3 regions of the Rhizobium sp. BK312 genome follow, and region 1 is predicted to be linked to each of the others. Evidence: riboswitches for the same ligand, from Rfam matches in the RefSeq annotation. Region 1 holds a riboswitch; each other region holds the start of a gene.
The links. Region 1 has a riboswitch for cobalamin ahead of nrdH (glutaredoxin-like protein NrdH). Riboswitches for the same ligand answer to the same signal wherever they lie in the genome.
Positions count from the first base shown of each region.

Region 2: it holds a riboswitch for cobalamin, as region 1 does, so the genes downstream of both, FHT85_RS13705 (ABC transporter substrate-binding protein) here and nrdH (glutaredoxin-like protein NrdH) in region 1, are expected to answer to the same signal.
Region 3: it holds a riboswitch for cobalamin, as region 1 does, so the genes downstream of both, FHT85_RS09510 (aromatic ring-hydroxylating oxygenase subunit alpha) here and nrdH (glutaredoxin-like protein NrdH) in region 1, are expected to answer to the same signal.

Region 1 is NZ_JACHZP010000007.1:281,761-292,277, reverse strand. It holds gene FHT85_RS21220 (4-hydroxyphenylacetate 3-hydroxylase N-terminal domain-containing protein) at 1-739, opposite strand, end outside; gene FHT85_RS21215 (helix-turn-helix domain-containing protein) at 835-1,728, shown strand; gene FHT85_RS21210 (AraC family transcriptional regulator) at 1,771-2,598, opposite strand; gene FHT85_RS21205 (phytanoyl-CoA dioxygenase family protein) at 2,696-3,625, shown strand; gene FHT85_RS21200 (putative nucleotide-diphospho-sugar transferase) at 3,654-4,259, opposite strand; gene FHT85_RS21195 (hypothetical protein) at 4,604-4,771, shown strand; gene FHT85_RS21190 (hypothetical protein) at 5,001-5,225, shown strand; gene FHT85_RS21185 (pyridoxamine 5'-phosphate oxidase family protein) at 5,300-5,779, opposite strand; gene FHT85_RS21180 (hypothetical protein) at 5,842-6,108, opposite strand; gene FHT85_RS21175 (hypothetical protein) at 6,390-6,680, shown strand; gene FHT85_RS21170 (DUF1269 domain-containing protein) at 6,735-7,277, shown strand; gene FHT85_RS21165 (FUSC family protein) at 7,502-8,599, shown strand; cobalamin riboswitch at 8,721-8,939, shown strand; gene nrdH (glutaredoxin-like protein NrdH) at 9,187-9,408, shown strand; gene nrdI (class Ib ribonucleoside-diphosphate reductase assembly flavoprotein NrdI) at 9,420-9,815, shown strand; gene nrdE (class 1b ribonucleoside-diphosphate reductase subunit alpha) at 9,902-10,517, shown strand, end outside.
Region 2 is NZ_JACHZP010000004.1:309,138-319,654, forward strand. It holds gene FHT85_RS13685 (copper chaperone PCu(A)C) at 1-274, opposite strand, end outside; gene FHT85_RS13690 (PepSY-associated TM helix domain-containing protein) at 336-1,706, opposite strand; gene FHT85_RS13695 (hypothetical protein) at 1,933-2,337, opposite strand; gene FHT85_RS13700 (GGDEF domain-containing protein) at 2,502-3,647, shown strand; cobalamin riboswitch at 3,729-3,985, shown strand; gene FHT85_RS13705 (ABC transporter substrate-binding protein) at 4,150-5,166, shown strand; gene FHT85_RS13710 (FecCD family ABC transporter permease) at 5,170-6,207, shown strand; gene FHT85_RS13715 (ABC transporter ATP-binding protein) at 6,204-6,968, shown strand; gene FHT85_RS13720 (DUF882 domain-containing protein) at 7,060-8,394, opposite strand; gene FHT85_RS13725 (LuxR C-terminal-related transcriptional regulator) at 8,831-10,517, shown strand, end outside.
Region 3 is NZ_JACHZP010000003.1:188,688-199,204, forward strand. It holds gene FHT85_RS09480 (DNA translocase FtsK) at 1-1,426, shown strand, start outside; gene FHT85_RS09485 (MOSC domain-containing protein) at 1,505-2,056, opposite strand; gene phnF (phosphonate metabolism transcriptional regulator PhnF) at 2,129-2,863, shown strand; gene FHT85_RS09495 (FAD-binding oxidoreductase) at 2,867-4,297, opposite strand; gene FHT85_RS09500 (L-threonylcarbamoyladenylate synthase) at 4,331-5,305, opposite strand; gene FHT85_RS09505 (DUF6656 family protein) at 5,365-5,982, opposite strand; cobalamin riboswitch at 6,332-6,536, shown strand; gene FHT85_RS09510 (aromatic ring-hydroxylating oxygenase subunit alpha) at 6,633-7,877, shown strand; gene FHT85_RS09515 (hybrid-cluster NAD(P)-dependent oxidoreductase) at 7,880-8,968, shown strand; gene FHT85_RS09520 (GH25 family lysozyme) at 9,078-10,088, opposite strand; gene FHT85_RS09525 (BA14K family protein) at 10,336-10,517, shown strand, end outside.

The sequences.
Region 1 (10,517 bases):
CGGTATTGGCAGTCTGCTCGTAGGAGACGCGGCAGAACATCTTAATGCCAGGCGCATTCATCGGAACGATGAACATGACCGACAGAGACGGGTCTTCCGTGACGGTCGCCGAGCTCTGGGCAAGGAAATTATAGTGGGTCAACGCCGAAGACGTCGCTACCACCTTGGCACCGGAGACGTAGATGCCGGCATCGGTTTCCTTGGTAATGTGGACGAAAACGTCCTTAATGGCATCGGCAGGCTTGTGACGGTCGATCGGCGGATTGACGATCGCGTGGTTCATGAAGAGCACGGATTCCTGCGCCCGCTTATGCCAGGAAAGCGCGTTCTCCTTAAACGGCCCATACCAGTCGGCATTGGCGCCGAGCGTATTCATGAGGGCCGCCTTGTAATCGGCGGTACGGCCCATCCAGCCATAGGACATGCGCGCCCAATCGGCGATGGCGCCTTGCTGGGCGACAAGCTCGGCGGAGGATTTCGCCACCCGGAAGTATTTGTGGGTATAGCCGCCTGAACCGGTATCGGTCGGGGATGTCAGACGATCCTTGGTCTTTTCGTCGTGCAGCGCGTCGTACATGCGGGCGAGCGAGCGGACGGAGTTGCGCATGGCTGGATGCGCAGTCACATCGGCGATGCGCTCGCCATTGATATAGACTTCGCGGCCGTCGCGCAGGCTTTCCAGATATTCGGCGCCGGTAAATGGGCGGGTCTTGTCGCTGCGGTGATCTTCAGCTCGCATCTCGTATTCCTCCCTTGAGATCATGAGCAATGCTACGTCGGGCGCGCCGGTCCGGCCATGGACAAAGGGGGCAATTCGCTGGTACTTTTTCCGGCATGTCGCAGAAGAACGAGATTCCGAATTTCTTTGTCTATGGCGTGCCGAGCCGGGCGCTCGATGTCGGATTCCTGCATGTGGAAACGGTCATGGACCGAAAAACGCTGCATTTCGGGCATGTGGCGCCGCACAAACATCCGCTGATGGGCCAAATCACCTATTGGTACAAGGGGGGCGGGCGCTACCGGGTCGAGGACCAAACTTGGAATTTTTCCGCTCCGACGATCAGCTTCGTGCCGAGTAACATCATTCATGGATTCGATGTCGATGATCAGTCCGATGCCATCGTCCTTTCGATATCGGACGATACCTTAAAGGCTTTGGCACCCCAGGTGGATCTAAGCCTTGACGTGCCGACCTTTCTGACAGCGCGGCCGGACGATCCTTGCTGGCAAAAGATCGATACGCTGCTGCAGATGGTGAGTGCGGAATATCGCGAGCGTAGCGGCCAGAGTGAAAAGGTCATGTTGGGCCTGATCGGCGTTGTACTGTCGCTGATGAGCCGGCTTGGCGGCAGCGCGGCGCTGCCTTCGGCTTCGCCGACCGTGGCGCTCGCGCTCGCGCTGCGCAGCGCCATCGACCGGCATTACAAGAGCGATTGGCCGGTCGGCAACTATGTCGACCTGCTCGCCACGACGCCGCATCTGCTCGATAAGGCGGCGCGCGAGGTGTTCGGGCACAGCGTCAAGGAGATGCTTTTGGACCGGCGGCTGCTGGAAGCCAAGCGTCTGCTGATGTTCACCATCCGCTCCGTCGAGGATATCGGCCGCGAGGTGGGCTTTGAAGATCCCGCCTATTTCTCGCGCTTTTTTCGCAAACGGGTGGGGGAGGCGCCGGCGGCCTGGCGGCGCCGGAATTTGGAGCGGGAGCCATCGGGTAACCATGCGGCGTAATAAGGCCCGGTCGTTGCGACGTGTTCGACCTATCTTGATCGATCAGCTTCGCCGATAGCGGGCGCGGAATTCGCGCGGCGTGCAGTTTTCGCGCTCATGGAATAGCCGGGAGAAGTAGAACGGATCATCGAATCCGACTTTTGAGGCGATGATCTCGATCTTGTCGTCCGTCATCGTTAGCAACTCCTTTGCACGGTCCATGCGTACGCGAAGCTGAAAACCCTTCGGCGGTAGCCCGACTTCCGTCGTGACTTTTCGGCGCAGTGTAGCGGGCGACATGCCGTATTCGGCTGCAAAAGCTGCCATGTCGAGGGCTTCTGTTGCTCTTTGGCGAAGCGCCTCAATAATTTCGCCGATATCTGAACCTTGCTGAGTGGAGGGAGTGGCCTGGCTCGCCTGCCGCGCAGCCAGAATGACGATCTGATGAAGAGCGGAGGCGGCAGCGGCTCTCGACAGGTTGGTATCCTCGATGAGATCGTCTGGGATCGTGCCGAACAGACGCTGTACGCTGTCGAGATTACGCAGGGTAATGAGCGGATTCTGCTCGCTGATGAGGCGAAGGCGCAGAAAGTCGCGCACGAGAGAGCCTTCGAAAAGCGCCCATCGTTCGCTCCAGCCTTGCGCATCGGGGCCGTACGAATGCTGGCGGTTCGGGAAGAGCCAGAAAAGCGCCGGGCCTTTCACGCTTCTGCGGCCGCCGGCATCCGTTTCGAAAAAGCCCTGGCCGCTCTCGACGAGAACCACCGCATAGCTCGGCAGCTTCCGCGCGGTGACGGCATGCATGGCGTGCTGCCTGCCGCTGCCAGTGACCGACAGTCCTCCGGCGGGTGCAAGTGGTGAGCGGTAGATGGCATGTGTTGCCGATTTCATGGTGAGCGAAAAGTCCAGTATCATTTTTGTCCATGTAGTGAACCATCGCTAATAGCTAGATTCAATGGGCAATCAATTCAAACCATAGGCGAGTGAAATGTCGATTCCCATGCAGAGCATTCTCTCCGACAAGAGTGCACTCAACCTTGTTGCCAATGGAAAGGCTCTCTCCACTGCGTCCCATCGGCTCGGTTATCTCACCCCGACCGATCCGAGCATCGGTGTCGAGGCAATCCGCCGGCTTTACGAGGAGAACGGCTATGTGTGGCTCAAGGGGTTTCTGCCGCGCAAGGACGTGATCGATTTTCGCGGCTGGGTCTTCGGTCACATGGCGAAGACAGGGCTGATCGAGGCGGGAACGGACCCGAGGGATGGCATATCCTCGGCTTTAGCGCCGGAAGGCCGGGATGTCGATCGTTGCCTGATGTCGCTCGTGCGCTCGGTCGCCTATGAGGGCTTTTGCGCCCAGCCGCGCCTTTCGCGCTTCATGGACGAATTCCTCTCGGGCATCTCTTATCTGCATAAGCGCAAGATCATGCGCCACGTCCGGCCGGGAACGACGACGGCGACACCGGCCCACTACGATCTGGTCTATCTTCGCGGCGGCACCAGCCGGATCGTCACCGCCTGGATACCGATCGGCGATATCCCCGTCGAAATGGGCGGGCTGACCTATTTGGAAGGATCGCATGTCATCGGTGCCCGAATGGAACGTGAGTTCAGCGAAAAGAACAAGGATCTCAGTCCTGAGGAACGCGTTAGCGCCTATAATCGAAACATGACGGAGGGTGGCTGGGTCTCGAAGGATCTGCCCGACATGGCGGAACGCTTCGATACGCGCTGGCTGGTCGCCGACTATGAGGCAGGCGACGTCATGCTCCATTCACCATTCATGATCCACGCCTCGACCACCAATCAGGACAGGCAGCACAGATTGCGCCTTTCCACCGACATTCGCTATCAGAACGTCGAGGATGAGATCGATGCCCGATGGAGCAACCACTGGACGCTCGGGGACATGCTGTGATTCAGATTTGATCCTGTTGCAGGCTCGTTCAAAGCGTGCCCCAATTGTCATCCTTTAGCACGCGTTCGATTTCCTCGACCCGATCGCGACGGCGCTTGAGCCGTTTGCCGATGCGGCCAAACCAGCGTTTGCGCTTGGTCGCCTCGCGGCTTGCCTGTAGCTGCTCGATGAAGACTTCGCCGACAGACCCATTTTCGAGCCGGTCGAATATCCAGCAGAAGGAGGCAGGCAATTTCGCCACCTTGAATTGCGGCTTCGCGCTTGTCGCATCCTCGGTGATGATTTCCTCCAGAACGACCTGATCCCAAACGTCGGGCTTGGCAAGACATCCTTCCCGCCAGCGCTCGATGAGTTGCGCCGCGCCAGGCGTATCGTTGATGAGAATGGTCGCGCTGATAAGGCGTTCATCGCCTTCATAATAGACGGCAATGTCGCATTCGAGCTTACGAAGCTCCGGCCAGGGATTGCGGTGGAAGACGGCGTCGACGTCGACATAGAGCAAAGGGCCGCGCAGCCTTGCTCTTTCCTGAAGCAGGAAACCTGGTTTCAACCCGGCATTCAATACCCAGCTGCCGGCGCTGGGCACTGCCGTTGCAGAGACCTTCAGCCCGATCCGCTCGGCCGAATGGGCCATACGCTCTTTTTCCTGTTCGTAAAAACTGCCCTCGGTAAAAAATGCCACAATCGGGCCGTCGGCGTTGGTTGCCTTGGATGTGCGTTCGGCCAGATCCCGTTTGGCTGGGAAGGGGACAATCAATGCGCGCTGCTGCGGACTCCAGGGGCGAATTTTATTGAGGATATTCAAGAAGGCACCTTCGGGTTTGTAAGCTTCAATCGATATCCGCCACCTTGAAAGCGTTGCGGACGAGATTGAGAGTTTGGATGAATGGGCATTTTGGCTGGCCGATGGCGGAAACGTCACATCGCTGGCGTTCGTACCGGATTGGCAAACCGTTTGATCTTCGCTAATCGATTGTCATGTCCGATAATGTCATCAAGTTTGAACGTCGTCCGAAGCCGAAACCGCCGAAACAAACGCCTCCCTGGCTCAAGCGTTTGTTGGCGATACTGGCCATCATTGCGTTTTTCGTAGCAGCCTTTGCTTATTTCACGCTGAAGAGCGGCGCAGCCGGCCCAACATTCTGAGCAGTTCAAGACCGCTCCCCTTGCTTTTCGTAGAAAGCCGTTGAGCCTGGACACAGTTCATCTCGGCAAGATTTTCTTTTGCTGGAAATGAAGGTGTTTATCTAGATACTTCAATTATTTAACGGAAATACTTTGTGTCCCCGCAGCTTGGTTGCGGGTGGAAGTTCATCCTCGCGTTTCTATATTTCAAGGATGTTCATGGTCTGACAAACAGGAAGAGGAGCGGGACATGACATTGACCTCGCAAGACGTCACCGCCGTACTCGGCCCTGTCGACGAGACCCTTATCGCCGATATCGTTGCGACAAGCGCAACGCCGACGGACCTGTCCGAGGCATGGGCTTGGGTCAACAGCGATGAGGCTTTGATCGGCGAGGGCCGCCATCTGCCGGCCGGTAAGGTGGCTGCGCTGGTGGAGCTGCTTTCCGCCGACGACGAGGAATGGGAAGAGTAGCAATTGGCGTTTTCAAGGCCTGATGCTAGCCATGCCGCCGCCTATATGCGGCATGGCCGCAGGCTCTAATATTCCTAAAGCTCGACCTTCGCGTTGTCACCCATGTCAGGTCTCGAATTCGAGACCGCAGCCGCCGCCATCTTGATGTAGCTCATGATGCTGCCGGGGCTATCCCAGTATTCGGCGAAAACAGGCGTTACCTTCAAAACGCGGATCGAGGGATCGTCGGCACTGTCCCACCATGCCCTGGCGCCTGTAGACCAGAGATCCCTGACGCGTTCGCGGTCGTTGCCGACTTCAGCCGTCCCGGATATCGAGACATATTTTTGACCCCGGGTGTCGGCGAAGGCGAGGCAGACATTCGGCCAGCGCGCGATCTCCTCATCCTTGTGGCCCGCGACATCCGTCAGGAAATAAATCGCATTTTCGATCGGTTCGGGATGAGCGGCCATCGGCCGTGCGCGCAGGCTTCCGGATATTTGCGTGGTCAGCATGCAAAAGCCGATCTTGTCGACCAGTTCCCAAACGCGTGCGTTCTCGTCGATATCGGTCATAGCTGTCTCCTGGTTTCGATTGCAAAGAGAGGGAGTTGAGCTGAGATCATCCGATGAGGGGCCTATGGCTGCTCGCGAGTGCCCGGTGCAGCCTCACGCTGGTCCGCATCGTCAAGGTCGTTCTTTACGACGAAGGCGTCGCCATGCTGGCGGACAGCTTCTTTTTCCGCTTCGATATTGGGCATGTCGTCAGGAGCGCGCTCTTTGACGTGTTCCGACGCCGCATCGATCTCACCTTTGGTCTGGTCGGCGGGAACCGATCCGGCGCGATTGCGGGTGGCGTCATGCTCGGTCTTCGCGTTGCCATTGTCGCGTCGCATGTCTGTCATTTCGCTCATCCTGTTCGTCTGGTCCGCGAAGTCTCGCGTCATTTTTGAAAATGGCGCGGCAGAGAGCCTTCCGTGGTGCGGGGGCGACCGGCCATGTCGGTCAAACCGCGCGGCGCGCTCATTGTTCCGTACTCGCAAGGCAAACACCGATTTCCTTTGTCGATGGAAGCCAGAGGGTTGGGCGGAATGGAACCTTGAACCCGAATTTGCGTCTTCCTAAGTGAGTGGCAGCCGAGGCTTTATGAGCTCGGTCACAATCACGTCTGTTAGGAGTGACCAAAATGGAAGGAAGAACAAAAAGCATCGAGGAACTCAGCGTCGAAGAGCGCGAGGAAATTCTCATCGATGTTGCGAAGACATTGGAAGGCAATGCACGCGAGGCCCTCGTCGAAGGCAACAAGCAATTCGCCATCCTGTCCACCAACATGGCGGAAGCAATCCGCGTCAATGCAGACGAGCTTGCCCGCGACGATCCGGAAAATGCCGAACGGCTTTTGCAACAGGCTGTCGCAATGATCTCGCAGTTCAATGCTACTCATCCTTACCGATTGGTCAGCACGGCTGTTCACTAAGGGGCTCCACGCCTCACTTCTCGTTTCGACAACAGGAACTCCCGGAGGATTTCGATGTCAGAACTTATTGTGCTTGGTTTCGATGATGCCGACAAAGCGGACGCTGTCCTGAACCGCCTCGTTCAGCTCGAAAAAGAATATCTGATCGATCTGGAGGATGCCGTCATCGCCGTTCGTGATGAATCCGGCAAGGTTCGTCTCAAGCAGAGTGTCAATCTGACGGCGGCAGGCGCCGCAAGCGGTGGTCTTTCGGGCGCTCTCTGGGGTTCGCTCGTTGGTCTGCTTTTCCTCAATCCTCTTGCTGGGCTCGTCGTCGGCGGCGCAATCGGTGCCGGCTCCGGCGCTCTTGCCGGATCGATGGCCGATTACGGTATCGACGACGATCTCATGAAGCGTCTGGCCGAAACCATTCCGGCGAAGAGTTCCGCGCTTTTCCTCCTGATCCGCAAGGTTCAGCCGGAAAAGGTGCTTGCCGAATTCAAGGGCGAACATGCGCGATTGCTACGCACCTCGCTATCGCCCGAGCAGGAGGCGCGGCTGCGCCAGGTGCTTGTCGACGAGACCTCACCGGCGCCTGAAGCTTCCGCCACCGTCTGAACGTAAATCCGATCTCTACTCCTATCGGCGGCGGCGGCTGTGCTTTCGTCCGGGAAGCACGGGGCTCAGGGATTGAACGGCGCGCTCGCCATTGCCTGCGCGCCTTCCCTAATCGCGCAAATACTGCCATTGTAGGTCATGCGGTCATTCACTAGCGGCAGCAGGGAGAGGGCAAGCCCCGGACGGCCATTGTCAGCACACGTTTCCAGGCGAAAACTTGCGCGATGACCGATCCTGTAATTCGTCAAAGCCAGCTGCCGTCAAAACCCAAAACATCGCTGATTCAGACCAAACGCGCGGCGCTGCAGGCGCTAAGGGTCATGATCGCGTGCACGATCACCTACGCCATTTCACAGCATCTCCATCTCCAGCAGGGCTATTGGGCCGTCTTCACGGTACTGATCGTCATGCAGGCGTCGGTGGGCGCGACCGCTGGAGCGGCTTTCGACCGGCTGGTTGCGACAGTCGCAGGCGCCGTGCTCGGAGGTGTTGCGGTATTCGTCACGCCGCAGGAGCCGCTTGCGATTGGCATTGCCCTGATCTGCGTCGTCGGCGTTTCAAGTTTCGCGGCGGTGCGCGTGCCTCGTCTGCGCAATGCCGGACTGACGGCCGCGATCGTCATGCTGACACATTCCGCCGCCGTTCCCGTCGAGATTTTCGTGATCGATCGCATTGCCGAAATTACCCTGGGCGGTGTCGTCGGCGTGCTCGCCAGCCTGTTCATCCTGCCGACGCGCTCGCGGACTATGGTTTTGGATCGCTTCGGGTCGGCACTCGATGTCATGGCGCAGATCTTGCGAAGGCTTGCAGTCGGGGTCGAAAAGGGCGAGCCTGTATCGGCCACCGAGGCAAATATCGCCCTGCGTCAGTCCTTGATGGCGACGGAAGCGCTTTTGACCGACGCGCAGCGCGAGCGCGCTTTCTGGCTGACACGACAGGGAATTTCGGAGGCCATTCCCCGTTCGCTCTGGCGCATCCGCAACGACATGACCTATCTCAGCCACATCGTGGAAACACCTTTCCCGCCGGCGATTGTCGAAGCGATCGGGCCGCAGGCAGGCGGAATGCTGGAGGCACAGGCCCGCTTTGCGGAGACATGCGGCCGGGCGTTGCGTGCCGGTGGTGAAATCGATCCGGATGTGCTTTCGGCAGGCGACGCGGCTTTCGACGCCGCGTTTAGCACTCTTCAGACTTCGGAGGCTGCCCAGTCGATGGGATTTAGCGAAACGGGCCGGTTGTTCGGTCTCGATTTCACATTGCGACGCATGCGCCAGAATTTTCTCGATCTCGCCGACCGCATCCGCGAAAGCAACGTCAATTGAAAGGCTCCAGCCTGTTTTTGGCCAGTCCCAAGTCTCTGCGTTGGGTGCGATGGTCGACATCCATCAACATGGAAATCCGATTGAGGCTGTCGAAGCAGTTGACGCAATTTTAACCGAGGATACTATATATAGTGTTCGAGGTTCTTCTGATTCGCAAGGATTGGAGGCTAAGATGGGAATCCGGTCGGCGAGCATGATGATTGCCAAGCCGGAGCTGCCCCCGCAACTGTGAGCGGCGAGCATTCGTTTGATGACGTCACTGAGGCCTTGTGTCTTGGGAAGGCAGGACGAATGTTATGACCCGCGAGCCAGGAGACCTGCCTTGAGCAATAACGTCCACGGGCGGGGTGTCCGACTGGCGAGCGATGGTTCATGCGGCAGGATCGCCGTCATCGCTTCCTTGAAGACCCCGCATGAATAACTTCGGGGTGAATCCATGTTCTTGAGTATTCATAGTCGCCCGCGCGAATGACGGCCGCTGAAATGCGTCCGGCCGCCGGCTAGGCTTGCCTCCACTTTTCACCCGCCGAGCGGGCATCATCCGATGCTCGAGCGATTTTCTGTGCCCATCCATACGAGGATACCTCATGAGCATTACCGTCTACAGCAAACCCGCCTGCGTCCAGTGCACGGCAACCACCCGCGCGCTTGATCGCCAAGGCATCGACTACACCATCGTCGACGTATCGACCGATGCCGCCGCCTATGAGCTGGTGCAAGGTCTCGGCTATCGTCAGGTTCCGGTTGTTGTCGCCGGGGAACTGCATTGGGCCGGCTTCCGTCCCGACATGATCAGCACCCTCGCTTAAGGATCCGGGCGGTGGGCGAGATCGTCTATTTCTCCAGCCGATCGGAAAATACCCATCGCTTCGTTGTCAAGCTCGCATTGCCGGCTGCTCGTATCCCGCTTGTCGCGGGCGACGAGTTTCGTGCGACCTCGCCCTACGTTCTGATCGTCCCGACCTATTGCGGCGAAGGCGGAAAGGGGGCCGTGCCCAAGCAGGTGATCCGCTTCCTCAACGATGCGGGCAACCGTTCGAACATCCGCGGAGTCATCGCCGCGGGCAACAGCAACTTCGGCGCGACCTATGGGATCGCCGGCGACATCATCTCTGCCAGATGCCAGGTGCCGTATCTCTATCGGTTCGAACTTCTGGGCACGGATGAGGATGTCGCCAATGTCAGACACGGATTGGAACGATTTTGGACACGCTAAGCTCTTCTTTGTCGCGGGATTCGGGCGAAAAAACGCAGAGCACTTTTTCTGCTCCCACGAATGATCGGCCAGCCAAGGCCGCGGAAATGGCCTTGGATTATCACGCACTGAACGCCATGCTGAACCTCTATGACGAGCACGGAAAAATCCAGCTCGACAAGGATCGCATGGCGGCCAAGCAGTACTTTCTCCAGCACGTCAATCAGAACACGGTCTTCTTCCATAACCTGAGGGAAAAGCTCGATTACCTGGTGACGGAAGGCTACTACGAACAGGAGGTGCTGGATCAATATTCCTTCAATTTCGTGCGCGATCTCTTCGATCACGCCTATGCGAAGAAGTTCCGTTTCCCGACTTTCCTCGGCGCCTTCAAATACTACACCAGCTACACGCTGAAGACCTTCGATGGAAAACGTTATCTCGAGCGTTATGAAGACCGCATCTGCATGGTCGCGCTGACGCTGGCGCAGGGCAGCGAGCAACTTGCCCGCGATCTGGTCGACGAGATCATCTCCGGCCGGTTCCAGCCGGCAACGCCGACCTTCCTCAATGCCGGCAAGAAGCAGCGCGGAGAGCTGGTTTCGTGTTTCCTGCTGCGTGTCGAAGACAACATGGAATCGATTGGCCGCGCCATTAACTCGGCTCTGCAGCTTTCGAAACGCGGCGGAGGCGTGGCGCTATCGCTCACCAACATCCGTGAGG
Region 2 (10,517 bases), on a different contig from region 1:
GCTCACGCATGATCATCACGTCATTGTCCATCTTCATCTCGTGAATCTGGACCGTTGCGGCGCGCGGTGAGCTCGCAGCCACCAGCCGGTCGTCGGTGCCTCCCGTATTCGTGATGGTCATATAACCGCCACCGACGGGAGCTCCCGGCACCATGGCGCGAACATAGGGTGCGGAAATGGTGAGGTTGCCGATTTTGACATCGTCGGCGGAAGCGAGAGAGGAAGACAGGAATGCCAGCCCGAAAGCAGCGAGGGCAAAGATGGGTTTCTGCATGATCGAATCCTTGATCCGGAGAAGAGCAGGCGGACGAAGCCTCTGGCTCCGCCTCACCGCGTCAGGAGAAGAAGCGCCGGAGAGGCGGCACGAAGCGAACCAGGAGCTGGTCGAGGAGAAGCATCGCGACGATGGCGGCGCCGGTCAGCGGGAAAGCCATGCCGAAGACGATGGCAATGAACCAGAGGCCGACATAGACGGACTTCTGCGGCGGCATCGGCGGTACGCCAAGACGGCCCGATGGCCGGCGCTTCCACCACATGGTCGCTGCCGTCACGCAGCAAAGGATGATGGCGAGACACGCGGCCAGCATCAGAAGCTGGTTGAAAAGGCCCCACTCCTGCCCCTGATGGACATTGATGCCCCATTCGATCGCCTTGCCGAGTGCCGGATACTGATCGTAGGAAATATCGACGAGCGGCTTGCCGGAATATTGGTCGATATGGACGGTGCGTTCTTTGCCAAGGTCGCCGAAATAATGGCTTGCCGTATAGACGCCGGTCCCATCTGATGGGATCGCAAGATCCGAGCCGGCGACCATGCCCAGCCCATGCATGACGTCGACGGCCTTATCGAGACCGATCGGCTCGGCCGATTGCGCCGCGATATCGGAGAGCGGAACGGGCGCGTTTTCGACGACCCAGCCGGCGCGGCTGACGATATCCTGTGTGACCTTTGTCGATTTCGGAACGTCGTCCCAGACTGCCGCCGGTGTTCCGAAATTGTGAGCGGTCAGCCAGGCATTGACGTTGGCGCCCCAGTAGCCGGACCACGGCATGCCGCTGAAGGCGAGAAAGAAGATCAGGATGCCGGCAAGCGCTCCCGTCACGGCATGCAGGTCGCGCCAGAAGACGCGGCGTGATGGGGTGCCGCGAACGCTGAGCACGCCGCCCGTCTGCTGGCGCGGCCACCACAGATAGATGCCCGTCACCACGAGGACGAGAGCAAAGCCCGCGACGATCTCGATGAGGCGATTGGTCCATTTGCCGAAATATTCTAGGCTATGGATGCGCTTGACGACCCAGCCGAACTCCTGTTTCGACCCCACTGATCCTAGAATGCTGCCATCGTAAGGATTGACGTAGACGATGGTCGATTGGCCATCCTTGGACAGCGTTATCCAGGCCGAGCGGTTCGGCGCCGACGCTTCGTGATAGGAGGTTGCGCGCGCGCCCGGAAAGGCCGAAAGCGCCGCGTCGGCGATCTGCTGCGGCCGCAGCATGGTGCCGGCCTCGGTGACGAGATAGCGATGCGAGTAGAAGGTATCGGCAATCTGGTCCTTGAATAGATACAACGAACCGGTGATCGCCAGATTGAGCATGAAAGGGATGACGAGCAGGCCGGCGAAAAAATGCCAGCGCCAGATCGCGCGATAGAGCGAGATATTGTGGGTTGCTGCGGCCGCAGGCTCTGCAGCGGTAAAGGTAGACATGAAATCCTCCGAAGATCGGCGGGCTGCCGCAAGGGGCGATCTGAGGAGGGGGCGGCGAGACGGTTCGCCGTTTGGCGCGGCCTGCTTTCCCTGAGCAGCCGACCAATCGGCCTGCTTCGTTCGGCAAGATGCAGCTGTGAACACCAATCCTCAGATGTCGCGACGTGATGGTCGCGCAAGCGGCAGCGTTGACGGCGGGCATCGCGACGAAAGCCGCAATGCCGGTTCAGCCAACGATGTCGGGGAGGGGTGGTGCTCTCGGGCCTGTATTCGGCGGATAAAGCTGGCGGTGGAACGCCTCCGATCGTGCGACGACCGTCTCTCCACGCGGAGAGGCAAGGCGCCCACAAATGTCGGTAGGAGGCCCCGGCAGCATCGCGGCGGACGCAATCCGGCATGCCTCGCATCCGGGTGCGTAGGCTTTCCCATGCACCTTGCCGTCGGCATCCTTGTAGGTGATGCAAAGGACGGGCAGGGAGCCATCCGGAAGCCGGTACTGGGCAAGCTCGATCGGGGATATTTCGTCCGCGGTTGCGACGATCGGTTGATGGGCGAAGCCGACGAGCAACAGCGCAACGGCGCAAAGAATGCGCGCGCTCCACTGAAATGTTCGCGAAATCGTCTTCCGCATGCTTGTCCCCACCACCGCATTCGCGGATAAGGTTTCAGTCATAGGGCAGGCCTATCACAAGCGCAATGCGTCAATTCGTGCCGCGATGCCGCCGCAGTGCCGATCGATGAGAAGCATATAAACTATTTTTAGAGATCGCATGGTATCTCGTAAGGACTTCGACCATGCCGCCGCAGCTCATCTATCGCGGCGCGTTGCGAAGACTGGGAATCGCCATGGAAGTCGAAACACATCTGATCTCGCTAATACGTGTCCTCGGCCAGGTGGCGATTATTGTCTATGCCTATTCCTGGGTCATCCGTATCGTCGAGCGCGGCGCTTTGAAATCCGTGGCCGTCGGGCTGTTGTTCGGGCTGGTCGGCATCCTGTCCATGGGCGATCCCATCCAATGGATGCCAGGTGTGATCCAGGATGGCCGGTCGATCCTCCTTGTCCTTACGCCAATCTATGGCGGCCTTTTGGGAACCATTGTCGCTGCGGCGATGATGGCGCTGTTTCGGTACATGGTGGGCGGCATGGGCGCGGTGGTCGGCGTGGCCGGCATCGTGATCGTTGCAATCGCCGGCTATGTACTCACTCTGCTGCCGCGGCAATGGACCGGCACGGGATGGCGGCGATCGGCTCTGTTCGGTCTGGCGACCTGTTCATCCATTGTGGTTGTTTTCCTTTTTCCGTGGGCGGTTGCGCGCGCCCTTCTTATCTCGGCAACACTTCCGGTAACGATCGTCAATATCCTCGGTGTCATGCTGTTGTCGGATCTCTTGCAGCGGGAGCAATATCGCATTGGCATCCAGCGCGCGCTGGAGAATGAAGCGAGCCTCGATCCGCTGACAAGGCTTCCCAACCGCCGGGTGCTGCAGCGCGAAGGCGATCGATGCAGCAAGGAAGCGGGCATGCGGCGTATCCCCTTCTCGATCATCATGCTCGATATCGATCACTTCAAGAAGATCAACGACAGCTGGGGCCATTCCTTCGGTGACACCGTTCTGGCGCGATTGGCCGACGTCATCAGGCAAACCGTGCGCAAGACCGACATTGCCGCTCGTTATGGCGGTGAGGAGATCGTCGTGCTGCTGCCCAACACCGATACGCGGGCTGCGGCTGCCGTCGCGGAGAAAATTCGCAAGGACATCGAGGACACAACCCTGATGTTCGAGCAGGAGGCCGTCCATGTCACGGTCAGCATCGGCATCGCCTGCTCCCTCGAACCGACGACGGATTTCAAACATGTGCTTGAGGCCGCCGACAAGGCGCTTTATCGCGCGAAGGCGGGCGGGAGAAATCGCGTGGAACTGGCGGAGGCCGTATAGGCTCGCCGCCTTTCCTTCTCATGGGCATGGCGTGCTCTGTCTCATTTCTATCCAAGCGTCCTTGACGGAACGGGGCAGTCCGGAATAACTGGACGTGACGGTTCCCCAAGGAAGACTCCGCGGGGATTAATAGGGAACACGGTGAGGATGACCCAAGCGGGACCTAGACCGTGGCTGCCCCCGCAACTGTAAGCGGATTGCCGATCATCCGGGAATGACCAGCCTGCTGGTTCCTTCCTGAGGCTTTGAGCCACGCCACTGCAAGCATGCTTGCGGGAAGGCCGATGATCGTCAGATATCCGCAAGCCAGGAGACCTGCCGTCGATCACGATCCAATCAGCCGGGCGGGGATGCTCGGAAAGGACAGAGAATGATTGACCTGCGCCTTCGACATTATCCGACACCTATCGGCCTTGATTGGGATCTCCGCAGCCGGCGGCCGTCTTTCTCAGCGCGATCGCGCTGACGCCGCCCCGTTTCCTTAATCCTATCGAGACCTTTCATGCGCCATTTTTTGACGACCATTGCATTTGCACTTGGGCTGACCGGTTTTGCCGGCTCCGGTTTTGCCGCCACCCAATATCCTCTCACCATCGATAATTGCGGTCAGAAGGTCACTTTTGAAAAGGCTCCGGCCAAGATCGTTTCGATCGGCCAGGGCATGACTGAAATCCTCTTTTCGCTCGGCCTTGCCGACAAGATTGCCGGAACGGCGGTCTGGGTCGGCCCGGTTCTGCCGCAATATGCCGAGGTCAACAGCAAGATCCCGCGGCTTGCCGATAACGATCCGAGCTTCGAATCCGTCGTTGGCAAGGCCCCGGATCTCGTCGCTGCCGAATTCGAATGGCATGTCGGCGCGCAGGGTTCCGTCGGCACACGCCAGCAATTTTCGGAACTCGGGATCAACACCTATGTTGCTCCGACCGATTGTGTCGCCAAGGTCAATACCGATGGCGGCGATGGTGTGCGCAAGGAGCTTTTCACGATGGATCTGGTCTATCAGGAAATCGTCGAGCTCTCGCAGATCTTCGACGTTAGGGATCGTGGCGATGCCCTGATCGCGGATCTGAAAAAGCGCGAGGCGGATGCAGTCGCTTCGATTGCCGCTGCCAAGGCCAAGGATCTTCCGATCGTGTTCTGGTTCTCCAGCAAGGAGGTCAATGGCGATGCCTATATCGCCGGCAAGAACAGCGCGCCGGCCTATATCCTGAAGACGCTCGGCGCCAGAAACGTGGTGACGACGGAAGAAGAATGGCCGATGGTCGGGTGGGAAACCATTTCGCAGGCCAACCCGGCCGTGATCGTCATAGCCACCATGGACCGCCGCCGCTATGCGGCCGACGATCCGAAGGTCAAAGTCGATTTCCTCGAAAAAGATCCAGTCACCAGCCAGCTCGACGCCGTTAAGAACAAGCATTTTGTCATGATGGATGCGCAGTCGATGAACCCGACCATCCGCACCATCGACGGCATTGAAGTATTGGCCAAGGGCATCAAGTCCTTCGGCCTGGCGCTGTAAGATATGGGTCTCGCCGCAAAACGCAGGACATGGTGGGCGCTCTTGGCGCTCGCCATGGCTGCCGTCATTCTTCTGACCTTCATGATCAGCCTCGCCGTATCGATCGGCGAGATTTCGATCCCGCTGTCGACCACAGTAAAGGCCGTTTCGAACCGGTTGTTCGGAACGAGCTTCGAACTCAGCCGGATCCATCAGGGGATCGTCTGGGACTATCGCCTGAGCCGCGCGCTCGTTGCTGCAAGCACCGGTGCGTCGCTTGCCTTGAGCGGGGTGGTCTTGCAGGCGTTGCTGCGCAATCCGCTCGCCGAACCCTTTGTGCTCGGGATTTCCGCCGGCGCCTCCACCGGGGCGGTCTGCATCATGATCCTCGGTCTTGGCTATGGCATTCTCGGCCTTTCCGGCGGCGCTTTCCTCGGCGCGGTTGCAGCCTTTCTTTTCGTCGGCCTGCTTGCCGCCGGGGTCGGCGGCACGAGCGAGCGCATCATTCTATGCGGCGTCGCCGGTTCGCAGCTTTTCAACGCGCTCACCTCCTATATCGTCACCACCTCGGCCAATGCGGAGCAGGCGAGGGGCGTCATGTTCTGGCTGCTCGGCTCCATGAGCGGCGTGCGCTGGCCGGACGTTTATCTTTCCGGGCCGGTCGCCATCATCGGCTTCGCCGTCTGCATGGCACATGTCCGCGTGCTCGATGCCTTCATCTTCGGCACGGATGCTGCCGCATCGCTTGGCATTGCGGTCAAGCGCGCCCAAGTCGTTCTGCTCGGCGTGACGGCTTTCATGACGGCAGCGGTCGTCAGCATCGTCGGCTCCATCGGCTTCGTCGGGCTCGTCATTCCGCATGCGGCCCGCTTCGTTGTCGGGCCGAGCCATGACCGGCTTTTGCCGGCAGCGGCTCTGGCCGGCGCCATCTTCATGGTCGCCGCCGATATCATCTCGCGGGTCATCATTCCCCAGCAGATTCTGCCGATCGGCGTCGTCACGGCCTTGTTCGGGGCTCCGGCCTTCGCCCTCATTCTCTATCACACCCGGAGGACGGCATGAGCATTGCTGTGGACATGGTAACCTTTGCAGCCGGCAATAGCCTCATCGTCAACGGCGTCAGCCTGACGGTGGAAAAAGGCAAGGTGCTCGGGCTCCTTGGGCCGAACGGCTCGGGAAAATCCAGCCTGCTCAGGCTGATCTGCCGGCTGCGGAAGGTCAAAAGCGGGGTCATCCGGCTCGGCGGTAGCGATATTGCCTCGATCTCGCGGAGCGATATTGCCCGCCGCATCGCGCTGGTCGAGCAGCAGGCGACGACCGATACGCAGGTCACAGTGATGAACGTCGTCCGTCTCGGCCGTACGCCGCATCGCGGTCCCCTATCGGCCTGGAGCGCTCACGACGATGCGGCGGTTTCCGATGCGCTTGCCCGTGTCGGTATGCAAGGCCGCGCCGGTCAGCCGTGGCAAACTTTATCGGGCGGTGAACGACAGCGCGTCCATATTGCGAGGGCGCTTGCCCAGACTCCAAGCGAACTTCTGCTTGACGAGCCGACGAACCATCTCGATATCCAACATCAGCTCGATATTCTCGGCCTGGTCTCCAAGCTCGATGTCACCTCCATCGTGGCGCTGCACGATCTCAATCTCGCGGCCATGTTTTGCGACAGCCTTGCTGTTTTGCAAAATGGCGAGGTCGTTGCGGCAGGCCCGCCTGAAGAGGTGCTGACGCAGGAGTTAATCGAGCGCGTTTTCGGCGTGCGCGCGCATGTGCAGAAATCTTCAGTGCACGGCCGCTGCAACATTCAATACATGGCGGGTTGAGTGGCATCTGTCGCGATCGCGAAATAAAATGGATTGCCCCGGTCTGAGCAATTCCGGGGCGCATCGTATTACTAGATGGTGCGAGTTCGCCTCAGCCTTCGAAGCCGAACCGCTCGACGTCGAAATCGTCGCCATCATAGCTGATGGCTCCGGCTTGGGCCTCCGCCATGTCGTCGTGCATCGGAATGGGCGCGCTGACGAGGCCTGGCAGCGTCATGTCGACGGCCATGCCTGGCGGACGCAAAGCCCAGGCGACGATCGCCCCTGTCGACATGTCTCCTACACCGGCTGAGACATCTTGCGCAGCCGCCGAGGGAAGGGCAGCGATCGGCTGCATCTTTGCCATGGCGCTCTCGGCCGTATTCTCCACATTGTCAGACACGACGAGCTTTCCAGCGTTGCTGCGTCCCACGACCAGGCTGGCGAGCACGGCAGCGGGAGCTGGTCTTTCCGGCGCGGTCGTGGGGATGACGACGATGCTGCTGGTAGGCCGCCACGCCGGCAGCGGAACGGCATAGGCCGCGAGGTCGGCAAAGGGTTGGGTCTTGCTTTCCTCGGCCACCCGCGTGCCAAGCTGAGCTTCCAGCCCATCCACGGCCCGGCTTCTGGGGGTTGGCAGCATGCTAGTCAAAAGGCTGCGGTCGGGTTCGACGTTGCGAGACGCTGTGAATGATCCGGCATCGTCGCTATCGTCATCAACGGCCGTGATTTTGCTCGCCATCTGGGAAGGGCGCTTTTTGGATTGTGCGACCGCTACGTCGTAACCCGGCAGTGGCCTGCCATCTGCCGGCACGTGAAGCGTCTGTCCATTGGGGAAAAGCCGCGCAAGCTCCTGGCGCGACATTCTCGGCCATGCGCGCACTCCGCCAACATCCAGATGCACGAAGGGCGAACCGGAATTGGGATAGAAGCCCACGCCGCCGATCTGCATCTGCATGGCGATTGCGCGCAAGCTCGCGAGCTTCACGCCGGGAATGAAAAAATCCATTGCTTTGCCGAGCGTGTGCTGGCTGTGCTTGGCAACGCCGGAGCTGCGCGAGCGGTTGCGCAGCATACTGTTGGTCGACGGAGAGCGGTAGGCCGAAACCACGTGAATGGCCTCCTTGGCGCCACTGCGGCGGTAAACCTCCCAGACGAGATCGAGCAATTCCGGATCGATCCTGGTCGGCTCGTTCTTTCGCCAGTCGCGCAAGAAGCGGTTGATTTGAGCAAGGCCGCGCGGGTCATATTTGCCGTTACGCTTGAAGACGATGGTCGACCTTTCCCCCGTATGCGTGAAGAAGAGCTTGAGTGCCCTGTCCTCGGCCGCCGCCGAACCGGCAAAGGCGCCGAGCATCAGCATCGCGATCAGCGCCACCCGGAAAGCGATGAACGAGAAAGTCGTGGCGAAAAATGCCGCCGGAATGGAAAAGATCACGTGATGCACGGATACGACTTTCGCCCTTGCTAAGAGAAACAGAAATCAGAGGCGCCGCGCCTGCGGCATCGCTATACCCTCCAATTATGGTCAACAAATCCCTAACGGACCGTTTAAAGGCGGAAGCGGAAAAATTTCGTTGGTCCGAGCATATTCGTGAGCGGTTGAGGTCGCTTTCTCCCTTGGCATGCCTTATTTCTGAAAGCTTCAGCTTTGCCGTTGCAATCTTGTCAGCGGTCAACCCTTGCCTGTAAGGCGGTTTCTTCCAAAAGATAGGTAAAACCGGCTTTGCAAACGTTTTCGCGTGGGTTGCAAACTGTCTGCCAAGACATCATCATCCCGCCCCATGAGTGGACAGAATCGATTTGCTCCCCCGTCGAGCGGGCAGCAAACAATCAAACGTAGCGACCTATTGCGGCAGCTCCGGCGCGCTGGGCTGCGCCGTTTGACGACCATTGTCGCACCTGCCGGCTACGGCAAGACCTCGCTTGCCGTCCAATGGTACGAGCTGCTGAAGGCGGATGGGGTCAAGCTCTGCTGGGTGTCGCTCGATTCCGAACACACCAATCAGGAAGCCTTTCTGCTTGCATTGATCGATGCCTTGCAGACGCTGCTTCATGAAGATGGTGCCGACGCCGGCAACCTTCCGGCTGCAGCATTGCTTTCGGTGCTGGCGACCCGCCTGCGCAAGATCGAAGGACCGCTCGTCGTCTTTCTCGACGATTATCATTTCGCGCAGACGGATGCGACCGAGGCGCTGATGGCGAAGATCCTCGCCGACCTCTCGCTCGAACATGTCAAGCTGGTGCTGGTCAGCCGCAGCCCACCACGCTTTCCGCTCTCGGCCTTGCGGCTGCGTGGTGAGTTCAAGCAGTTCGGCGTTGCCGAGCTTGGCTTCAGCGATGCCGAAGCAGGAGAGCTTTTTGCCGGGAAGGGCACTCATCTGACGGAGGAGCAGATCGGTTCCTTCAATCGCCGGACCGAAGGCTGGGCGGTCGCACTGCAGATGGTGAGCCTGCTCGTATCGGAATCGGATGAAAGCGACAGCATCCTTGCCTCTTTCGATGGCGGCGATACGGATATGGGCTCTTATCTATCGGAGCAGGTGTTCGAGCATCTACCCGAGGATATACGCCAGTTTCTCATCGACACGGCCGCCCTTCCTGCTTTCAATCATTCTCTGCTCGAAGCGGTGCTGGACAGCAGAGAGCGTGCCGACCTCTGCGAAAGCCTGGCCGAATACGCGCTTCCGGTGACCTTGCTTGCCGGCCCCGGCAACTGGATGCGGTTTCACCCCGTCTTCAACGAGTTCCTCAAGAAAACCGCCAGTCGCAGAGGTGTCGATGCCAATCGCGCTCTTAATCGTGCGGCACACTGGTTCGAGGCACGGGGCGACATAGACCGTGCGGTTCATCATGCGCTTTCCGCAGGCGATGCCAATCTTGCGGCGCGCATTGTCGAAACCGCCGGCGGATGGCGGCGCGTCTATGCCACCACCCGCGGCGGCGCAACATTGTTTCAGGCCTTGAGCGGACATGCCTCGGAAATCGATCTGGCCCGTTTTCCACTTGCGACCCTCGGCCTTTCGATCTTCAACGCCAAGGCGGCGCAGCTTGCGGCGGCCAATCATTATCTCGCCATCGCCGATCGGGTGGCCGCCGGCGATCCGATCCTGGCAAAGGATGTGCGCGTGGTGCGCATCCTCCTGGCGCTTTATACCGACCATTGGGCGAGTGCGGCCGACCTTTCCGCTCTTGAGGACGATCTGCGGCAGCCGGATGGAATGGAGCTCATTCATCGGGCGCTTGCGCTCAACATGCTCTCCTACAATTTTCTGATCCGCAGCGAGCTTGACCGGGCTCTGCATTACGGGCATCTGGCCATTCGCGCCTTTCGCGACGGCGGCGCCGATTTCGGCGCCATGCACCTTTATACCCATATCGGCCAGGCTTTCTTTCTATCCGGCGATTGTGCGAGCGCTCTGTCGGCCTACGAGGAACTGATCTGCGAAGCCCAGACCAATATTGGTCCAGGCAGCGATCTCGATGCTGTCGGCCAAGTATTGAAAGCCGAGGTTCTGTCGATGCGCGGTGAGGCGGACACCGCGGCGGAAATGCTTGAATGGGCGCTGC
Region 3 (10,517 bases), on a different contig from region 1:
CGTCAAGGGCGAGATCATCCATGTCCGTCCCGGCCCGGTCGTCACCCTTTATGAGTTTGAGCCGGCGCCAGGCGTCAAATCCTCGCGCGTCATCAACCTCGCGGACGATATTGCCCGTTCGATGTCGGCCCTCTCGGCGCGCGTCGCCGTCGTACCCGGGCGCAACGTCATCGGCATCGAACTGCCGAACGTCAACCGCGAGACCGTCTATTTCCGCGAGATGATCGATTCGCCCGATTTCGAGAAGAGTGGCTATAAGCTGGCGCTCGGTCTCGGCAAGACGATCGGCGGCGAACCCGTTATCGCCGAGCTCGCCAAGATGCCGCATCTGCTCGTCGCTGGTACGACCGGTTCGGGCAAGTCGGTCGCGATCAACACCATGATCCTGTCGTTGCTCTATCGCATGACCCCGGAACAGTGCCGCCTGATCATGGTCGATCCCAAGATGCTGGAACTCTCTGTCTATGACGGTATCCCGCACCTGCTGACCCCTGTCGTCACCGATCCGAAGAAGGCCGTTATGGCGCTGAAATGGGCGGTGCGCGAAATGGAGGATCGCTACAAGAAGATGTCGCGCCTCGGCGTTCGCAACATCGACGGCTATAACAGCCGCGTTGCCTCCGCCAAGGAAAAGGGCGAGACGATCCATGTCATGGTCCAGACCGGCTTCGACAAGGGCACGGGTGCCCCGATCGAAGAGCAACAGGAAATGGATCTGACGCCGATGCCCTATATCGTCGTCATCGTCGACGAGATGGCCGATCTGATGATGGTCGCCGGCAAGGAGATCGAAGGTGCGATCCAGCGTCTGGCGCAGATGGCGCGTGCCGCTGGTATCCACCTGATCATGGCGACGCAGCGTCCGTCCGTCGATGTCATCACCGGGACGATCAAGGCAAACTTCCCGACGCGCATTTCCTTCCAGGTGACCTCGAAGATCGACAGCCGCACCATCCTCGGTGAACAGGGTGCCGAACAGCTCCTCGGCCAGGGCGACATGCTGCATATGGCCGGCGGCGGCCGCATCTCCCGCGTCCATGGCCCCTTCGTGTCCGACGAGGAAGTCGAAAAGGTCGTGGCGCACCTGAAGCTGCAGGGCCGTCCGGAATATCTCGATACGGTCACCGCCGACGAGGACGAAGAAGACGAGGAAGAGGATACGGCCGTTTTCGACAAGGGCGCGATTGCCTCGGAAGACGGCGACGATCTCTACGAACAGGCGATCAAGGTGGTCATGCGCGACAAGAAGTGCTCGACCTCCTATATCCAGCGCCGCCTCGGCATCGGCTACAACCGCGCTGCCTCGCTCGTCGAGCGCATGGAAAAGGACGGCCTGGTCGGCCCCGCCAACCATGTCGGCAAGCGCGAGATCATCTCCGGTAACCGCAATGGCGGTGGCAATTCGGGTCAGGACGATTTCGATTGATCGGGCACGCCGCAAAGCCGGCGCGACATGGGAACCAGGGTATGAGGCGGCTTTCCAACGGAGGCCGCTTCTTTTTTATCAAACACGCTCAAGCTTGACATGCGGCAGCGGCGGCAACTCGACGTGAATGGCGTCATCTCGCTGTACGCGGCCGCCCTGCACGACAATGCTCATGATGCCCGCCTTGCGGACCAACCCGCCATCGGCATCCTTGTCGAGCACTGCATGCAGCAGGCCCTTCTGAAAATTGTCGATCTGCTTGCAGGGATTGCGCAAGCCCGTCACCTCGATGATCGCTTCCGCGCCGATATGCAGGCGTGTGCCTTGCGGCAGCGAAAGCAGGTCTATCCCTCGGGTCGCGATATTCTCGCCCATATCGCCCGGAGAAACGGAAAATCCTTTTTCGGTGAGCTCGTCGAAGAGCTCTTCATGGATGATGTGCACCTGACGCAGATTGGGCTGGGTCGGGTCGACCGCGACGCGCGAGCGATGTTTCACCGTCACTCCCATATGTGCGTCGCCTTCCACCCCAAGCCCTGTCAGCAGTTGAATATGATCTTTCGTCTGCTTGCTGAACTCATGCACGCCGCTGCTGCTGACTGCCGTCACATATATGCGCTTGCCGCCCATGCCGAACCCTTTCATAAACGATCGAGATCTTTATAAATTGGTATATACCAATTTCAAGGCGACAGATTTGTGATGGAAGAGAAAAACCCAGAGGGCGAAGGCGTAAAAGCTACGGGAAGCTGGGCGACCATTGCCGCGGAGTTGCGAAATGCCATCGATGCGGGCAGACATGCGCCTGGCAGCCGCCTGCCGAGCGAGCGGGCCTTATCCGAACAATTCGGCGTTTCCAGGGTGACGATGCGGCGCGCGATTGCGCAGCTTGAAGGGGAGGGCTTGCTACGGATTGCGCGCGGAAGCGGCGCCTATGTCCGCGCCGACATGCCCGTTCGCTTCAAACTCGGCAATAAGGTGCGGTTCAGCAAGAGTTTGACCGCAACGGACGCAAACCTCACGCGCAAGATTTTCTCGGCGAAGGAGGTTCCGGCAGCCGCCGATATCGCCGCGAGGCTGAATTTGCAGCCGGGCGAGACGGTGCTGGAAATGTGTGTGGTCGCCTATGCCGATGCGCTTCCCGTCTCGGTCGTCATGCGCAGCTGCTCGGCTGAGCGTTTTCCCGGCCTGACGGAGAAGTTCGCCGCAACGAGCTCATTCACAGCGGCGTTGAAGGAGTATGGCGTGGCCGACTATTGGCGCCGCTCCACTGACATCACGGCGCGCATGCCGACGGAGACCGAAGCGCGCCTGCTACAGCAATCGCGGCTGACGCCGGTACTTGCCTATGCTGGCGAGGACATCGATGCCGATGACACGGTCATTTCCTGCCAGATCGGCTGCTTCGCTTCCGAGCGGGTCGTCGTCACGGTCTAAACCTCAGACCTTGAGGACCTTCCCCGGATTCATGATGCCTGCCGGGTCGAAGGCCGTCTTGATCCGGCGCATCAGGTCGATCTCGATCTCCGAGCGGATGGAGGCCAGTTCATCGCGCTTCAGCTGACCGATGCCATGCTCGGCGGAGATCGAGCCGCCATGCTGCAGCACAAGCCCATGCACGATCTTGTTGATCTCGCGCCAGCGTCCGATGAACTCGGCCTTGTCGGCGCCGACGGGCTGCGAGATGTTGTAGTGGATATTGCCGTCGCCCATGTGGCCGAAGGCGCAGACGCGGGCGCCAGGCATGGCGGCGACAACGGCTTTCTCGGCTTCGGCCATGAATTGGGGGATTTGCGCGACCGGCACGGAAACATCGTGCTTGATGGAGCCGCCTTCCGGCTTTTGCGCGTCGGACATGCTCTCGCGCATATGCCAGATGGCCTTCTGCTGCGTCTCTGAGCTGGCGATGGTGGCGTTCTGGATCAGCCCTGCCTCATAGCCTTGTTCGAGCAGCGCCGTCATCATCCGCTCGGCCGTCTCAGCCGAATCGGAGGTGGAGATGTCGATCAGCACATACCAGGGATGCACCGTCTCCAGCGGATCGCGCACGCCCGGAATATGCCGCGTGGTGAATTCGACGCCGATGCGCGGCATCAGCTCGAAACCGGTCAGCGCCGTGCCGCAGAGGCTGGAGGCATTCTTGAATAGCGTCAGCGCGTCATCGACCGATTGTAGGCCGGCAAAGGCGACCTGATGGCCAAGCGGCTGCGGAAAGAGTTTTAGCACCGCACCGGTAATGACCCCAAGCGTGCCTTCCGCGCCGATGAAGAGATCGCGCAGGTCATAGCCGGTATTGTCCTTCTTCAGGCGGCGCAATCCGTTCCAGATCTCGCCCGTGGGCAGCACGACTTCAAGGCCGAGGCAGAGCTGGCGCATATTGCCATAGGCGAGAACGGCCGTGCCGCCGGCATTGGTGGAAAGATTGCCGGCGATGCGGCAAGAGCCTTCCGAGCCGAGCGAGAGTGGAAACATGCGGCCATGCTCGGCTGCCGCCTTGTGGACATCAGCCAGAATGCAGCCGCCATCGACGATCATCGTATTGCCGACGGGATCGATATCACGGATGCGGTTCATGCGCTCCAGCGAGAGGATGATGTCGGAGCCGCCCTCGCGCGGTGTCTGTCCGCCGACAAGACCGGTATTGCCGGTCTGGGGTACGATGGCCGTGCCGGTTTCGCTGGCAAGCTTGAGGATGGCCGAAACTTCTTCCACCGAGCCAGGCTTCAGTAGCATGGGCGAGGCGCCGTGATAGAGCCCGCGGTTTTCCACCAGATGCGGCGCAATTTCCGCCGGGTCCCGCAAGGCATGTTTTTCGCCGACGATGGCGGCGAAGCGATCGAGGAGGTCGGAAGAGGAGGCGGAGCTGCTCATGGCGTTTCCTTTGCCTGATGGTGTCGGGCCGGTTTAGTCTCTGGGCGCGGCCGCGCGGCGCAGCCGGTCGTTGATAGCCTCGCCGAGGCCCTCGTCGGGAATATGCGAAAAGGCAATTGTCGTTGCACCGGTGGCATCGGCGCGCTTCATGAAGTCGAAAAGGTTTGCGGCAGCTTCCGAAAGATCGCCGCTGGCGCTCAGATCCAGCACGGCAACGGCGTTCTCACTGCCGGGAATGTTTGGCGTGCCGAAGCGAATCAGGGCCTCGCTTGCGGAAACCTCGGTGGCGTCGAGCCGCACCGCCGCTCCCGGCGCATAATGCGAAGCAAGCATGCCTGGCGCCTCGATGGCAGCGGAAGCCTTCTTCTTGCGCTTCAGTGCCTTGCCGGCCACCCGCTCGATCTCGCTTGCCGCCAGCCCGCCGGGCCGCAGCAGGCGCATCTCGCCATCCTCAACCTTGACGATGGTCGACTCCACGCCGACGACCGAAGCCCCGGCGTCGAGGATGAGCGTGATCCGCTCTCCGAGATCGTCGTCCACATGATCGGCGCTGGTGGCGCTGATCTTGCCCGAGGTATTGGCGCTCGGTGCTGCAAGCGGCCGATCAAAGGCGCGGATCAGCTCGCCGGCAAAGCCCTGGGGCACGCGGATGCCGACCGTGTCGAGGCCGGCGGTTGCCAGCGGATGAATGCCGCTATCGGGCTGGAGCGGCAGCACCAGCGTCAGCGGCCCGGGCCAGAAGGCTTCCGCGAGCTTGCGCGAGATGGGGTCGAAGATCGCATAGCGCTCGGCCATGGCGAGATCGCTCATATGGCAAATCAACGGATTGAAGCGCGGCCGGCCCTTCGTCTCGTAGATCCGGGTAATGGCGGCGGGATTAGTGGCATCGGCGGCAAGCCCGTAGACCGTCTCCGTCGGCAGCCCGATCGGCAGACCCTCGGCAAGGGTCGCCGTCGCCACTTCTATTGCCATTTGCGGATGTTCGAGAATGTCTATGTGTCGTGCCATGGCCTGCCTGCTTGCAGTTCAGGCCGTTTCTTATGCTCTTCGAGTTTTCGGATCAATCGTCAAAGCTGGCGAATGATGTCGCGGAGCTGCTCGTTGCGGGCGCCGAGGAGAAGAACATTGCGGATGGCGATCTGCGGATCGTGGGTGTGGAACAGCACGCCGTTGCCTCTGACGTCGCGATTGATCGTCAGCTTCTTGTCTTCCGTGTCCTTGTCCGGATGGATCGCGACGGCGAAATACATCCGCGAATATTTGAGGCTGATGTCTTCGAAGAAGTTCTCTTCCTGGCCGATCCGGGCGAAGAAGTTGGCGATATAGAAAGCCCAGTTCACGTCCTCATAATGCGCGAACTGCGTCCGCGCCGCGGTCACGTGGCAATAGCCGAGATGCGGCGTGTCCTTCAGCGTGTGATGAAAGATGAGCTTCGGGAAGCGGATGGACCTATGGAAATTGTTGAGCCGGTCGTGGGTCTTCTCGCCGGCGTCCCTGAGCTTCAGCGCCGTATGTTCGGCCACCTGTTCGTGGGTGAGGTATTCCCGCTCTTCCGCCAGCCAATGCGGCCTGTTGCGGTTGATACGGCCGGTGCGCAGGAATTCGGTGTACCCCGTCGTCGATACCGGCTGCGCCGGTTCGGGCTCGGCGGGCTTCCCAGCGTCGAAATATCTGAGTTTGGCCATGCCGGATCTCGCTATAAAACTCTTTGGCGATATGATGAACCACGGAGCTTGAGCCGAGCTTGATCGTGCCGGATTGAAGGCGCCCCGATAGCGGCTCCGTTGGCGCTTTCTGCCGCCCAATTGTTCCCCTGATTGCCGGCCATTCGCTGACCTGTCGCAATCAGGATAAAGCGTCATTGGCGGAATGGATATGCGATGCTTTGACCATCTCCGATGCAAGCGCCCAAGTAATTGAATTGCCTGTCAATATTCTCACGCTATGCAACCGTCCTATCGTCCGGTTTCACCTGTCGTCAAATTCGAAGCCGATGTCGCATTGCAGCGCAGCGGCAGACGCGGCCGAGAGCTATGATGATATCAATCTCAAGGTGCCGTCTGCTAGGGAGACGGAGAATTGGGAAGCCGGTCAAAATCCGGCGCTGCCCCCGCAACGGTGGTGGAGTGAGGCATGGCGGATAAAGCCACTGGGCCGATTGGTCTGGGAAGGTGCCATGGGGTCCTGGCAACAGGGCCGCTCCAGAGCCCGGAAACCAGCCTTGGGCACATATGGTTTACTGACCGCGGCGGGCGGTCGGGGGATTGCTTTCGGCCGTTCCCAACGGCCTTGCATGTCCTCTGCTCGTCTTCCGGTATTGCGCAAGGATAGGCAAATGGATATCGGCAGCAAAGTTCTGCGGCAACTGAAGAACCACCGGACGGGTTTCAGCCTGGAGCAACCCTTCTACACTGATCCGGAATACTTCAAGCTCGACATGGAGACGATCTACTATCGCGACTGGCTGTTCATCGGCCATGATTGCGAAGTGCCGCGTGCGGGCAATTACTTCACCGTCCAGATCGGTGATTATCCCGTCGTCATCGTCCGTGGCCGCGATCAGGTCATCCGCGCCTTCCACAATAGCTGCCGTCACCGCGGCTCGCGCGTCTGCACGACCGAGCGCGGATCGTCGGCAAAGCTCGTCTGCCCGTATCACCAATGGACCTACGAACTCGACGGCTCGCTACTCTTTGCCCGACAGATGGCCGAGGATTTCGACAAGAGCCAGTATTCGCTGAAGCCGGTTCACTGCGAAAGTGTCGGCGGCTACATCTTCATCTGCCTCGCGCAGAACGCTCCCGATTTCGCGCCGGTTCGCGCCACGGTCGAGCCCTACATGGCCCCGCATCGCATCAGCGAAGCCAAGGTCGCCTTCCAGAGCACGATCATCGAAAAGGGCAACTGGAAGCTCGTCTGGGAAAACAACCGCGAGTGCTATCACTGTGCGGCCAATCACCCCGAACTCTGCCGCACCTTCCCGGAAGCTCCGACGGTTACCGGCGTGCAGGGCGCGATGAGCGATCCCGTCATCACCGAGCACTGGGCGCGCTGCGAAGCCGCAGGCCTGCCGAGCGAATTCAAGATCTCTCCTGACGGACAGTTCCGCACCGCCCGCATGCCGCTGATCGAAGGCGCCGAAAGCTACACCATGTCCGGCCAGAATGCCGTCAGGCGGCCGCTCTCGCCCGACGTGACGATCAACGGCATCGGCACCATGCTGCTCTTCCACTATCCGACGACATGGAACCACATGCTCGGCGACCACGCGATTTCCTTCCGTGTCCTGCCGATCAGCGCCGAGGAAACCGCCGTCACCACGAAGTGGCTCGTTCACAAGGATGCGGTCGAAGGCGTCGACTACAATCTCGAGGAACTGACGCACGTCTGGACCGAAACCAACGATCAGGACCGCCGGATCGTCGAGGAAAATGCCTTCGGCATCCGCTCGCCTGCCTATGAGCCCGGTCCCTATTCGGAAATCCATGAAGGCGGCGTCATGCAGTTCGTCGAATGGTACACGACTTTCATGATCAACCGGCTGCAAGGCGACCAGGCCAAGCTGTCGGCGGTTGCCTGAGCATGAACATGGCCGTCTCCCTTCCGCATCGCCATCTCGACCAAATGCAGCCTTGGAGCGACAGGCAGCATCTGCTCGAATGTCTCTCAGTCACGCCCGAAGCGCCCGATGTGATGACCTTCACCTTCGGGTCCGATAAGGACAACTGGTTCCGCTATCTGCCGGGCCAGTTCGTGACGCTGGAGCTGCCGGCGGCTCCGGAGCCGGTCATGCGCACCTATACGCTGTCGTCCACGCCGTCGCGGCCCTTCTCGGTCGCCGTGACGGTGAAGGCGCAGAAAGATAGCATCGGCACGCGCTGGATGTTCGAGAACCTGAAGCCGGGTATGCGCATCAAGGCTTTCGGCCCGCTCGGCGATTTCAGCCACATCCGTCATCCGGGCGAGAAATATCTCTTCGTCTCGGCCGGCTCCGGCATCACGCCGATGATGTCGATGACGCGGTATATGTCGGACATAGCACCATTGTCTGACATTACTTTCGTCAATTGCTCGCGCAGCCCGACGGACATCATCTTCCGCTCCGAGCTCGAATATCTCGCCCGCTTCATGCCGAACCTCGATCTCGGCTTCATCGTCGAAGGCTGCGGCCGCACCGATCTCTGGTCGGGGCTGAAGGGCCGCATCGACAAGGCGAAGATCGGCCTGCTGGCGCCTGATTTCATGGATCGCACCATTTTCTGCTGCGGCCCGGAAGTCTTCATGGATGCCGTGCGCTCCATGCTGGAAGCGCATGGCTTCGACATGTCACGCTACCATCAGGAAAGCTTCCAGCCAGCGAATGCGGCGACACCGCTTGCGGAAGTCTCCGACGATGCTTCCGGCGAGGCGGCGACCACGATCCGCTTCACGATGGCGGGCAAGGATGTGGCCTGTGCGGCGGGCCAGACCGTGCTTCAGGCGGCGCGGGGCGCCGGCGTGCGCATCGGTGCAGCCTGCGAATCCGGCCTCTGCGGCACATGCCGGGTCATGAAGCTTTCGGGCGAAGTCGAGATGAGCCACAATGGCGGCATCCTCGATGATGAGATCGACGAGGGTTACATCCTCGCCTGCTGCTCGCGCCCGAAGACGGATGTGCAGATCGAGGCCTAGAGCCGGATGATTTTAGGTCTATTCGACCTAAAATCTGAATCCGCTCTAGCGCCAAAGAAGTAGAGCATGATGTCGTTCGAAAACCGCCCACACTTTTCGGCATCACGCTTTAGAAATCCTGGTAGTTTAGCTCGTTGATCTCGACCGGCTTGGTTTGCGGGGTCGAGGCCGTGACGACGGGGTCGATCTCGAGCATGAGGGAAACGAGCATCTGCCGCGGCCCGCTGCACATTTGTGCGAGCGCGATCGTCAAGTCCGGTGCGGGCAGCGGTTTCGCCGGCAGGAGATCGCCCTGCGGCCAGATCCTAGCGAGCTGAACCTTCGTCATCGGCACGACGTTGACGTCGATATCGGTAAGCGTGCCCGGGACCCGATAGGGGCAGCTTTTCGCCGAACAATTGTCCGACGAAGCAAACTGCCACATGGCATAGTTGTCCCAATTGCCGAGCGGGAAAGTGCCTTTGACATCAGGCTTGTAGCGCGCATACCACAAGGGCAGTCGCGACAGCAGCGGATAGGTGCCCCGGTGGTCGGCTATGTATCGCGCCGTGTTGTGATTGACGTAAAGGATGGGGTAGCGGCCGGTTCTGACCTTGATGTGGGCGACATAGATCTGCGCATCGTCGAGCGACATGAATTGCGTCGCATCCATGCCGTCGATGTCGAGCACCATCAGCTCATCGGGTTGCGGATCGGCATAATCGAGAAAATGATTGGCCTGGTCGATCGGATTGCCGGGCCGCCCCAGATGATAGGCGCCCCATAACAGGCCATTCGATTTTGCCAGCATGCGGCGCGTTTGAAACAGTTCGCGGCTGACGGCGTATTTGCGCCACATCGTCCTGCAATGGGCCACGGTATCGCCGCCATGGTCGCCGGTGCAACTGAAGCTTTCAGGAAGTCCGTCGGACGCCTTTGAGATGAAACCGGCAATCCGCTTGTCCTGCAGGAATGCGGCCCAGTCGATGGTGTTCAGCTCGTAAGCATCGACAATCAGGGCGTTTTTCGGGTCGCCCCAGGGCTGGCTCTCACCGGCCGAAGGCTTGGAGACCGGCCCCATCAGGGCCAGGATCGTCAGCAAGCTGTAAATGAGGAGGTTACTCTTTCGGTATCCTTTCATGAAATAATAGTAAGGATTGCTGGTTAATCTTGGGTTAAGAAAGCAATCACTATAAATTCGTCGTGGAGCCCCTCGTAACTCCTTAAATCGGTAGGGATTTGAGGAACTAAACAACGCGCTGCCGCGTTTCTTGTCGTCTATTCGGATATGCGACGAAGCAGGCAGCGAAACCTTGCTCGGGAAGCATTCCCGACATGAAACGCCTACAGGCTTGAGTATCAAGCCGAACCAGGGAATGGAGATGAAAATGCTTGGTTTCCGTGCAAAAATCGCGACAGTCGCCTTAACGGCTGCAGTCGCCCTGACGAGCTTCACACCGTCTTTCGCTATGCAGATGCCTGCCGCACCGGTCGTAAAACAGTCCGCGCCCACCCAGGCCGCGCCTGATAATGTCGAACAGGTGCAGTGGCGTCATGGTGGTTACTATCG